Regions from separate parts of the Mesorhizobium sp. M0292 genome, predicted to be linked through region 2. Evidence: riboswitches for the same ligand, from Rfam matches in the RefSeq annotation. Region 2 holds a riboswitch; each other region holds the start of a gene.
What was found. Region 2 has a riboswitch for cobalamin ahead of NKI96_RS28535 (aromatic ring-hydroxylating oxygenase subunit alpha). Riboswitches for the same ligand answer to the same signal wherever they lie in the genome.
Positions count from the first base shown of each region.

Region 1: linked by a shared signal. The riboswitch ahead of NKI96_RS21830 (DUF1636 family protein) and the one ahead of NKI96_RS28535 (aromatic ring-hydroxylating oxygenase subunit alpha) in region 2 are both predicted to bind cobalamin.
Region 3: linked by a shared signal. The riboswitch ahead of NKI96_RS21605 (CbtB domain-containing protein) and the one ahead of NKI96_RS28535 (aromatic ring-hydroxylating oxygenase subunit alpha) in region 2 are both predicted to bind cobalamin.

Region 1 is NZ_JAMYSB010000015.1:44,926-48,145, reverse strand. It holds gene cobW (cobalamin biosynthesis protein CobW) at 1-670, opposite strand, end outside; gene NKI96_RS21830 (DUF1636 family protein) at 673-1,101, opposite strand; cobalamin riboswitch at 1,140-1,344, opposite strand; gene NKI96_RS21825 (winged helix-turn-helix domain-containing protein) at 1,374-2,576, opposite strand; gene NKI96_RS21820 (NADH-quinone oxidoreductase subunit A) at 2,904-3,220, shown strand, end outside.
Region 2 is NZ_JAMYSB010000028.1:61,317-64,536, reverse strand. It holds gene NKI96_RS28550 (DUF680 domain-containing protein) at 45-278, opposite strand; gene NKI96_RS28545 (DUF680 domain-containing protein) at 350-553, opposite strand; gene NKI96_RS28540 (DUF680 domain-containing protein) at 620-826, opposite strand; cobalamin riboswitch at 1,326-1,527, shown strand; gene NKI96_RS28535 (aromatic ring-hydroxylating oxygenase subunit alpha) at 1,645-2,892, shown strand; gene NKI96_RS28530 (FAD-binding oxidoreductase) at 2,930-3,220, shown strand, end outside.
Region 3 is NZ_JAMYSB010000015.1:746-3,965, reverse strand. It holds gene NKI96_RS21615 (aromatic ring-hydroxylating oxygenase subunit alpha) at 1-533, opposite strand, end outside; gene NKI96_RS21610 (gamma-glutamylcyclotransferase) at 668-1,360, shown strand; cobalamin riboswitch at 1,428-1,623, shown strand; gene NKI96_RS21605 (CbtB domain-containing protein) at 1,660-1,839, shown strand; gene NKI96_RS21600 (CbtA family protein) at 1,855-2,658, shown strand; gene cobU (bifunctional adenosylcobinamide kinase/adenosylcobinamide-phosphate guanylyltransferase) at 2,651-3,163, shown strand; gene cobO (cob(I)yrinic acid a,c-diamide adenosyltransferase) at 3,165-3,220, shown strand, end outside.

The DNA.
Region 1 (3,220 bases), on a different contig from region 2:
TGCCATGTGCGGTCGGCACGATCTTCACGGCGCGGGCGGAATGTTCATTGATGATGGCGTTGGCGCGGGCCGAACCGGCTGAATCCATCAAATCGCTCTTCGACAGGATGATCAGGTCGGCGCAGGCGATCTGGTCCTCGAAGACTTCTTCGACCGGATCGTCGTGGTCGAGCGTCTCGTCCTGAGCGCGCTGTGCCTGCAAAGCGTCCATGTCGTTGGCGACGCGGCCTTCGGCCAGCGCCGGGCCGTCTACCACGGCGATGACACCGTCGACGGTTACCCGGCTCTTCACGCTCGGCCACTGGAACGCCTGGACCAGCGGCTTGGGCAGAGCCAGGCCCGAGGTCTCGATCAGGATGTGGTCAACCTTCGGTGTCAGCGCGAGGACCTTGTCGAGGGCGGGCACGAAATCGTCGGCGACTGTACAGCAGATGCAGCCATTGGCCAGTTCGACGATGTTTTCCTCGGGGCAAGTGTCGATGCCGCACCCTTTGAGAATCTCGCCGTCGATGCCGATGTCGCCGAACTCGTTGACAATGATGGCAATGCGCTTGCCCCCGGCGTTTTCCAGGAGATGGCGGACCAGCGTCGTCTTGCCGGCACCGAGAAAGCCGGTGACGACGGTGCAGGGAACACGGGAGAGATTGCCGGTCGGGTTTGAAACGTTCATCGTCAGTCCTTCAGCATATCGAGGGGTGGGATGCGGGCAACGAGGCCGCGCTTGAGGCTATCGGGCCGGCCGCGCCACGGGATGAGACCGTCGGTCGAAGTCGCGAAGAGCTTTGCGCCGGTGACGAGGTCGGCGCCGCTGGTTGGGGCCAGATCGCCGAAGACATAGCTCCAGCAGCCATCACGCAGAATCGCGGCGCTGAGGCGGCGCTTGCAATTGCCGAGACATTCGGCGGTGCGGACGCGGATGTTGTCATCGGCTGCGGCGAGGCGCGTGTCGTCGGCCAGCAGTTCGCCGGCGCGGGGGTGAGCGTCTGAGCCGGTTTCATCGCGGCATGAGGCGCAGACGATGACGGTCACGCCAGCCAACGCGCCGCTATTGGCAGACGAAACATCCGCTGTGCCAGCCGAAAAACTGCTGTTCTGGTCCAAAAACCGTGCTCCTTGCCCGGAAACCCGCCAGGCGATCGGATACTTTGTCTCAGACGGCAGGTCTCCTGGCTCGCGGGTCATCGCCTTGGTTAGCCGCCTTCCCGGTGTTACCCAGTGGCTTTCGGCCTTGGCTCGTCGCTTACAGTTGCGGGGACAGCCGCGGATTTGGGATTTTCGTCCCGTACCGCATTCCCTCTTGGCCCTTGCCGTTGCGGGCAGGGGACCGTCTGGAACGGATTTAGGCTGTTGCGGGGAGTTGTGTCAACGCACGGCTACGACATGGCGATGTCGGCCAAAGGCTTCCCCAAATTGCCGGCCGGCGTTACTTCGACGCGCTCAAGGCCGAGCCAGCCCTGCATCTGCTTCAATTCCTCGAACAACTCTGCAGCTGTCTCAGGCGGTGCGCCTGCTTCGGCGTAGGCGGCGTGGACGCGTAAGACACTCGCAGGCCGGTCGGCCTTGAGATCGACGCGGGCGACGATCCGGTCGCCGAGCAGGAAGGGCAGCACGTAGTAGCCATATTGGCGCTTTTCGGCCGGCGTGTAGATCTCGATGCGGTAGTGGAAATCGAACAGGCGCTCGGTGCGCGAGCGCTCGAAGACCACCGGATCGAAGGGCGCCAGTAGCGCGCGGGCCTCGATCTTTCGCGGCAGACGGGCGTCCTTATAGAGGTAAGCCGGCTTGTCCCAGCCTTCGACGTTTACCGGCAGCAACTCGCCCATCTCAACCAGTTCCTCCAACCGGCCCTTCATGTCGGCTGGCGACAAGCGGAAATAATCGCGCAGGTCACCCGACGTCGCGATGCCGTGGGCGCGGGCGGAAATGCGCAGCAATTCGCGGTGCGCGTCCTCGGCCGCCGGCACCGGCAGGTCGAGGATCGCCTGCGGCAGCACGCGCTCGGGCAGGTCGTAGAAACGCTCGAAGCCACGGCGGTGCGCCGTGGTGATGCGTCCGGCCCAGAAGAGCCATTCGAAGGCGTGCTTGGCGTGGCTCCAGCCCCACCAGCCGCCCGAACCTTTCTGGCCCTCCAGTGCCGAAGCGGCAATCGGGCCGCGCTCGGCGACCGCGCGGTAGATCTCTTCGATATAGGCGGCGTGCTCGCGGCCCCATTTGGCGAGGCCCAGATACATTTCGTCGCCGCTTTCAGCGCGCTGCATGCGCCAGCGCATCAGTGGGTAGGTCTCGACCGGCAGGAACGAGGCCTCATGCGCCCAGTATTCGAACACCGTGCGTTTGCGGGTGATGGCCGCATTGTCGAGCAAAGCCAGCGGGTAGGGGCCAAGCCGCGAATAGAGCGGCATATAGTGGGCGCGCACCACCGCGCTGACGGAATCGATCTGCAGCAAGCCGGTGCGCGACAGCACGCGGGCGAGGTGGCGGCGATCGGGCGTGCCGCCCGGGCGCGGATCGAGAAATCCTTGCGCGGCGAGCGCGATGCGCCTGGCCGTCGGGAGTGAGATTTTGTCCTTCGTCAAAGTGTCTTGCCTCGAACCATTTTCCCGACTTTAGCCGGCGATTCCGGTCATGCTAGCAGGCAAATGGCGGGAGATGTGTCAGGAGACAAAAGTGGAGTGAAAGATGAAGGAAACCAAACAGGAGGAGATCGGACCAGTTTTTCCCGGCCTGCCGTCCAGCACTGTCTTTTGAACAAGGTTTGACTTGCTTCGCTGAAAGCCGTGCGCTAACCCTCGCCGCGTTGCAGCAAAGGCACCTAAAACGGTTCAGCGGTTAAACTGTCGCGCTTCCGCATTAGGGTTGGTTGCTGTAATCAAAGTGGATTGGCCGCCAACGGAAAGCCGAGCATGAACGTACTCCTCAGTTCATACCTGCCCATCGTCCTCTTCATCGCCGTGGCCGCGGTTGTAGGCTTGGCGCTTATCATCGCGCCGTTTCTGGTGGCTTATCGCAATCCCGATCCGGAGAAGCTTTCCGCCTACGAGTGCGGGTTCAACTCGTTCGACGATGCCCGGATGAAATTCGACATCCGCTTCTACCTGGTGTCGATCCTGTTCATCATCTTCGATCTGGAAGTGGCCTTCCTGTTTCCGTGGGCGGTGTCGTTCTCGAAGATCGGCATGCTCGGTTTCTGGTCGATGATGGTGTTTTTGGGGGTGCTGAC
Region 2 (3,220 bases):
GAGCGGCGGGCCAGGCCCGTCGCTCTTTTTTTAAGCTTCGGCTGTTAGTTGTTGCCGAACCGATCCCTGTCGCTGCTCTGAGGAACGAACTTCTGTTGGTCGTTCGACGAGTTCAGCAGCTTGTAGACCGCCGAGTTGGTGCCGGTCGACGAAGTGCGGGTGGTGTCGACGGCAGCGGCCGGCTGGTTGGCGCCATTGGAGCCATAATTGTCGCTGCCGGCAAAGGCAGCGCTCGAAACAGCCAGAACGGCTGCGGTGGCAAGAACGATCTTCTTCATTTTAGTCTCCTGAATTTTTCTGATGCCGCCAGCTGCAGCGGATAAGCCCGCCACGTGCTGGAAACCGGCTTTTAGCGGCCGAAAAGGTTACGGTCGGCACCGTGGGCAGGCGCCTGCTCGGCTGGAGCCGACTTCTCAACCGAAGCCGTATGGCCACTATCGGTCGACGTAATCGCAGGCTGGTTGGCGCCGTTCGAACCGTAGTTGTCGCTGCCGGCGAAAGCGCTGCCGGAGATGGCCAAAACGGCGGCGGCAGCAAGGATGATCTTTTTCATTTCAATACTCCTGAATTTTTTGGGATCCCGAGAGCGACGGGTTAGCCGCCCCTTCTTTGGTCGGGATCAGCGATTGCCGTAGAGGTCGCGGTCGGCGCCCTGAACGACAGGCTGCTTGTCAGCGTGCGCCGGCTTCTGAATGGAAGCCGTATACGAGCTGTCGACCGAGACGACTGGCTGGTTCGCACCATTGGAACCGTAATTGTCGCTACCGGCGAAGGCGCTGCCGGTGATCGCCAAAACGGCTGCGGCAGTGAGGATGATCTTTTTCATTTTTAGTACTCCAGTTTGTCTGTCCGTCTAGCGGCGTGTCTTGGGAGGAATTCGCGTCGTTCGGACAGCCCCGATGTGGGAAAGCCATAGGCTGGTTTCCAATCACGAAGTTGTTCCGTGTGGACCACGCTCCTGCACCTTGAAATTGTACCAGGAAGTTCCTTCATGGCTGTTTATTGTATTGTTTTCAGTTGCTTATGTCGAACCGAGTGGTTCGCTCCGGTGTCGGTTTCCGGGCCGTCGTTCACACCGTCCTGCACGCATTGTCAACAGAAACGAACCGTTCGGTTCGATTAGAGATTGCTAATAGTAACTTTTCGATACCGTTGAGCCCTTTTTGCCCCCGATCGAACTGGATCCGCAGCGATTCGAAACGGCGATGATGGCGTCGCAAGAAACGTCTCAGCTCTTTGACCGGCGGCGGGGAGCGTATGCCGCGCGTGTCGCGCCGCATGGATACGATGTCGCTTTCATGCCGACGTCGCGATCGCTGCCGTGATTAGATGATCGCATCTCAGGTGCCGCTTCGTGACGACGCAGCGGAGAATTGGGAAGCCGGTCAGAATCCGGCGCTGCCCCCGCAACGGTGGTGGAGTTGAAGTCGCAACGGGAGACCACTGGGCAAGAGCCTGGGAAGGTGTCGCGATGGTCCGCAAGGACAACTCCAGAGCCCGGAAACCAGCCCGAGATGCATAGACTCGACTGATCGCGGTGGGCGGTCAAGAGGTGGATAGTGCATGTCCGGCGCCGCGCCGGCCTGCGTCCGATCCTTCCTCCATCACCACCAAGTTCAGTCCTTAAACCACGAGGACAGAACTATGGATACGCGCAACGACATGCTGAGGCTCCTGAACGGCCGCAAGCAAGGCTTTTCGCTGGAACAGCCCTTCTACACCGACCCGGACTATTTCAAGCTCGACATGGAGCTTATCTGGTATCGCGACTGGCTGTTCATCGGCCATGATTGCGAACTGCCGAAGCCCGGCAGCTATATCACCGTGCAGATCGGCGATTATCCGGTGGTGCTGGTCCGCGACCAGAAGGGCAACATCAACGCCTTTCACAATTCCTGCCGCCATCGCGGCAGCCGTGTCTGCAACACTGAGAAGGGCATGGCGGCAAAGCTTGTCTGCCCCTATCACCAGTGGACCTACGAGCTTGACGGCCGGCTGCTGTTTGCCCGCCAGATGGCCGACGGTTTCGACAAGAGCCAGTTCGGCCTGAAGCCCGTCGCCTGCGAGAGCGTCGGCGGCTACATCTTCATCTGCCTGGCGAAAGAACCTGCCGACTTTGCGCCGATGCGCGCCATGATAGAGCCCTACCTCAAGCCGCACCGGCTGAATGAAGCCAAGGTCGCCTTCGAGAGCACCATCATCGAGAAGGGCAACTGGAAGCTGGTCTGGGAAAACAACCGCGAATGCTATCACTGCGCCGGCAATCATCCAGAGCTGTGCAAGACATTCCCCGAAGCGCCGACGGTGACCGGCGTGCAGGGCGCCGACAGCGATCCGGAGATGCTGGCGCACTGGGCGAAATGCGAGGCGGCGGGCCTGCCGAGCAAGTTCCGCATCGATCCGGCCGGGCAATACCGCGCCACCCGCGCGCCGCTGCTGCGCGATGCCGTCAGCTACACGATGTCGGGAAAGCGCGCGGTGACGAAGAACCTGTCCGACAGTGTTGCCGCCGACCGCATCGGCACCTTGATGCACTACCACTATCCGACGACTTGGAACCACATACTGATCGACCATGCGGTCACCTTCCGGGTGCTGCCGATCAGCGCCACGCAAACCGCGGTGACGACCAAGTGGCTGGTGCACAAGGATGCGGTCGAGGGGGTCGACTACAACCTTGAGGAGCTCACCCATGTCTGGACCGAGACCAACGACCAGGACCGCCGCATCGTCGAGGAAAACGCCTTCGGCATCCTGTCTCCGGCCTATGAGCCCGGCCCCTATTCGGAGCTGCACGAGGGCGGCGTGATCCAGTTCGTCGAATGGTACGCGGCCTTCATCGGCCCGCGCCTTGCCGAAGGTGGCAGGCCGGCGCTGCGCAGCGTCGCGTGAGCTGGAGCAGGCGAAGAAGGACCGGAGGATGAATGCGATGACGGATCTTGGGCTCTATCGCCATCTCGACCAGATGGCGCCCTGGAACGATAGGCTGCAGGTGCTGGAAGTGATCGGCGTCAGCGACGAGGCGCCTGACGTCAAGACCTTCACCTTCCGCTCCGACAACCAGACCTGGTTCCGCTACAAGCCGGGCCAGTTCCTGACGCTGGAACTGCCGACACCGGACGGGCCGCTGATGCGCACCTATACGCTGTCGTCGTCGCCATCGCGGCCGTTTTCGATCGCGGTGACGGTCAAGGCGCAGGCCGGCAGCATCGGCACGCGC
Region 3 (3,220 bases), on a different contig from region 2:
CAGTTGGCGAGGTCGCCGGATGCGGGATCGAAGGAGGTCTCGGCGGAGCCGGCCGTCGCCTGCTGAAGGTTCACAAAGACAAAGCCGCGCCACACCGACAGCGCCACCCGGTAGAGCGGATGATCTGCCTTGTCGAAACCATCTGGCAGCGATTTCGAGGGAACGCGCACGAGATCGCCGCGCAGCGAGTAGGACCAGGCATGGTAGGGGCAAGTGATGAGCCGCGCTTTCAGCCGGCCCTCGCTTTCCTGGCAAAGCTGCGAGCCGCGATGCCGGCAGGTGTTGTGGAAGGCGCGCAACTCGCCGGTGTCGTCGCGAAGCACGACGATTTCCTGCGTGCCGACGCGGAATGTCCTGAATGCCAAAGGCTGGGCAAGATCGGCCTCGCGGCAGACGAGCAGCCAGCTTTTGTACCAGATGGCCTCGAGATCGCGCTGGTAAGCCTCGCTATCCCAATAGGCCGATGACGGTAGCGTCGGTTCGGCCCGGCTCAGGCCGTTATAGGGGTCGCGCTCGCTCGGGTTGGGATGCATGGCTGGCTTCCTATGAAGCGTCAGCCGACACCCCGGCAAATCGTTTGTCAATCAGAGTGCCGCATTGCCGGTTGCAGGCGCGGCGCATAATCATGTCGTGGACATGGGACATTCGGAATTGGGGGGATTCGGACGTGGCCGCACGACAGATGTCGCTTACGCCGGAGCTGGTCGCGCGCTGCTGGCGCGAGATCAGGGACCCCGGGCCTGATCCGGACGCGATGCATCTCGATGAAGCCGACTATGACGCGCTTCTGGATGAATTGCAGGTCGAACTCCCGGATAGCGAACCGCTATGGCTGTTCGGCTATGGATCGCTGATCTGGAAACCGGAAATAGATTATGTCGAGGACCGCGTTGCGCTGGCGCGCGGCTGGCATCGGTCCTTTTGCATGAACATGACGCGCTGGCGCGGCACCAAGGTCAGCCCCGGCCTGATGATGGCGCTGGACCGTGGCGGACAATGCAAGGGCGTCGCCTTTCGGCTGACCGACAATAACCGGCGCGAGCAGTTGGGCCGGCTTTTCCGGCGCGAAGTCACGCTGAAGCCGACAAGCTACCGGCCGCGCATGCTGAAGCTTGCAAGCGAGGCCGGACCGCTCAGGGCATTGGCCTTCGTGATCAACCGCAACGGCCTGACCTATTCCGGCCCGCTCGACGAAGGCAAGATCGTCGAAAGGCTGGCCACGTCCTGCGGGCACTGGGGATCGGGCGCCGACTATCTCTACAACACGGTGAAAAACCTTGAAGAGCGCGGCATTCACGATCGCCATCTGTGGCGGCTGCAGCGGCTGGTTGCCGAGCGGATCACCGCGTTGAACCCGTAACGCCGCATGGCGCATTCGCGCTGTTGGCCGGCGGAATTTGGTTTGCCGGATGCGGCCGTTTCAGCCTATAGTCATGCATGTCGTCGGTTCCGTTAGGGACCAAGAGGGAATGCGGTGAGGGCTGACTTTGTTGCCCAATGCCGTGGCTGCCCCCGCAACTGTGTGCGGTAGTCCTCTCCAAGCCACTGAGGATTTTTCCTCGGGAAGGTGGGGAAGGGCGCTGATCCGCGAGCCAGGAGACCTGCCGGCGACAGGGAACTGACTTCGATGCCCTCGGGTGGAGGGCGAAAGGACAAGATATGAATACCGCTTCCGTCTCCCTCGGCGCATCCGTCTCCTCGCAGTCGCGCTTCATGCAGCTCGTGCTTAGCGCGTTTCTGGGCATTTTCGTCGTCGGCGTTGTCGGTTTCTCGCATATCGATGCGGTCCACAATGCGGCGCACGACTATCGCCATTCGATGGCGTTTCCCTGCCACTGACGAGGATCTGACATCATGAACCTGTTTCGCAACGTCGTGTTCATCGCGGCGATCGCAGGGCTCGTGGCGGGTGTCGCTCTCGCCTGCATGCAGGCCTACGCCACCGTGCCGCTGATCCTCAAGGCGGAGGTCTACGAAAAGGCTGGTGGCGGCCATGAGCATCAGCATGCCGCGGCGCCCGCCGCCAACGCTGCGGACACCGATGCCATGAGCACCGCCGCGCCGGCGGAAAATGCGGTGAGCAGCGCAGCACCGGCTGAAGCAGCCGCGCCGGCGGAGGACGAAGGCTGGGCGCCGGCCGACGGCTTCGAGCGTTTCGCCTTCAGTGTCGTCGCCAATATCGTCACCGGCATCGGCTTCGCGCTGGTCCTGGTGGCGGTTTCCGAGTTCGCCGGCGGCATCGGCAGCTGGCGCCAGGGCGTGTTCTGGGGCTTGGCCGGCTTTGCCGTGTTCACGCTGGCGCCGGGCCTCGGCCTGCCGCCGGAACTGCCGGCAATGCCGGCGGCCGATCTCATGCAGCGCCAGATCTGGTGGTGGGCAACGGTGATGACAACGGCGATCGGTCTTGCCCTTATCACCTTCCGCACGTCGGCGCCCCTGACCGTGCTCGCCGTCGTCCTGATCGTCGCCCCGCATATTGTCGGCGCGCCGCAGCCTGACAGTTTCGTAACGCCGATCCCGGAGGGCCTGCATCATCAGTTCGTGGTGGCGGTGACGCTGACCAATCTGGTGTTCTGGCTGGTGCTCGGCGCAGTTGTCGGTGTAGTGCGCGCGCGCTTCGCCGGCACCGCGACCAGCCTGCGCGACAGCTTTGCCTGATCGCAGTTTGACCTTCATCATCGGCGGTGCGCGCTCCGGCAAGAGCGCGCATGCCGAAACTTTGGCGACGGCGTTGCTGCCGCCATGGGCTTATATCGCCACCGCGCTAGCCTATGACGGCGAAATGCGCGAGCGCATCGCGCAGCACCGCTCGCGCCGTGGCGAGGGGTGGGCGACCATCGACGCCCCGCTTGATCTTGCCGGTGCGCTCGAGGCATTGCCGGACAACCAGCCGGTGCTTGTCGACTGCCTGACGCTGTGGCTGACCAATCATATGCTGGCCGATCATGATCTGGAGGGGGAGTGCCGGCGGCTGGCCGATGTGCTTTCGCGGCCGCGCGGACCGTGGTTCGTGGTCTCCAACGAAGTCGGACAAGGCATCGTGCCCGACAATGCGCTGGCACGCCGGTTCCGCGATGCCGCCGGCCGGCTCAACCAGCAGATCGCGGTCGTAGCTGATATGGTGCTTCTGATGGTGGCGGGGCTGCCGCTCAAGGTGAAATGAGATGACCGATATCGACACAAAAGACGAAGAGCGCCATCGCGCCAAGATGGCCAAGCG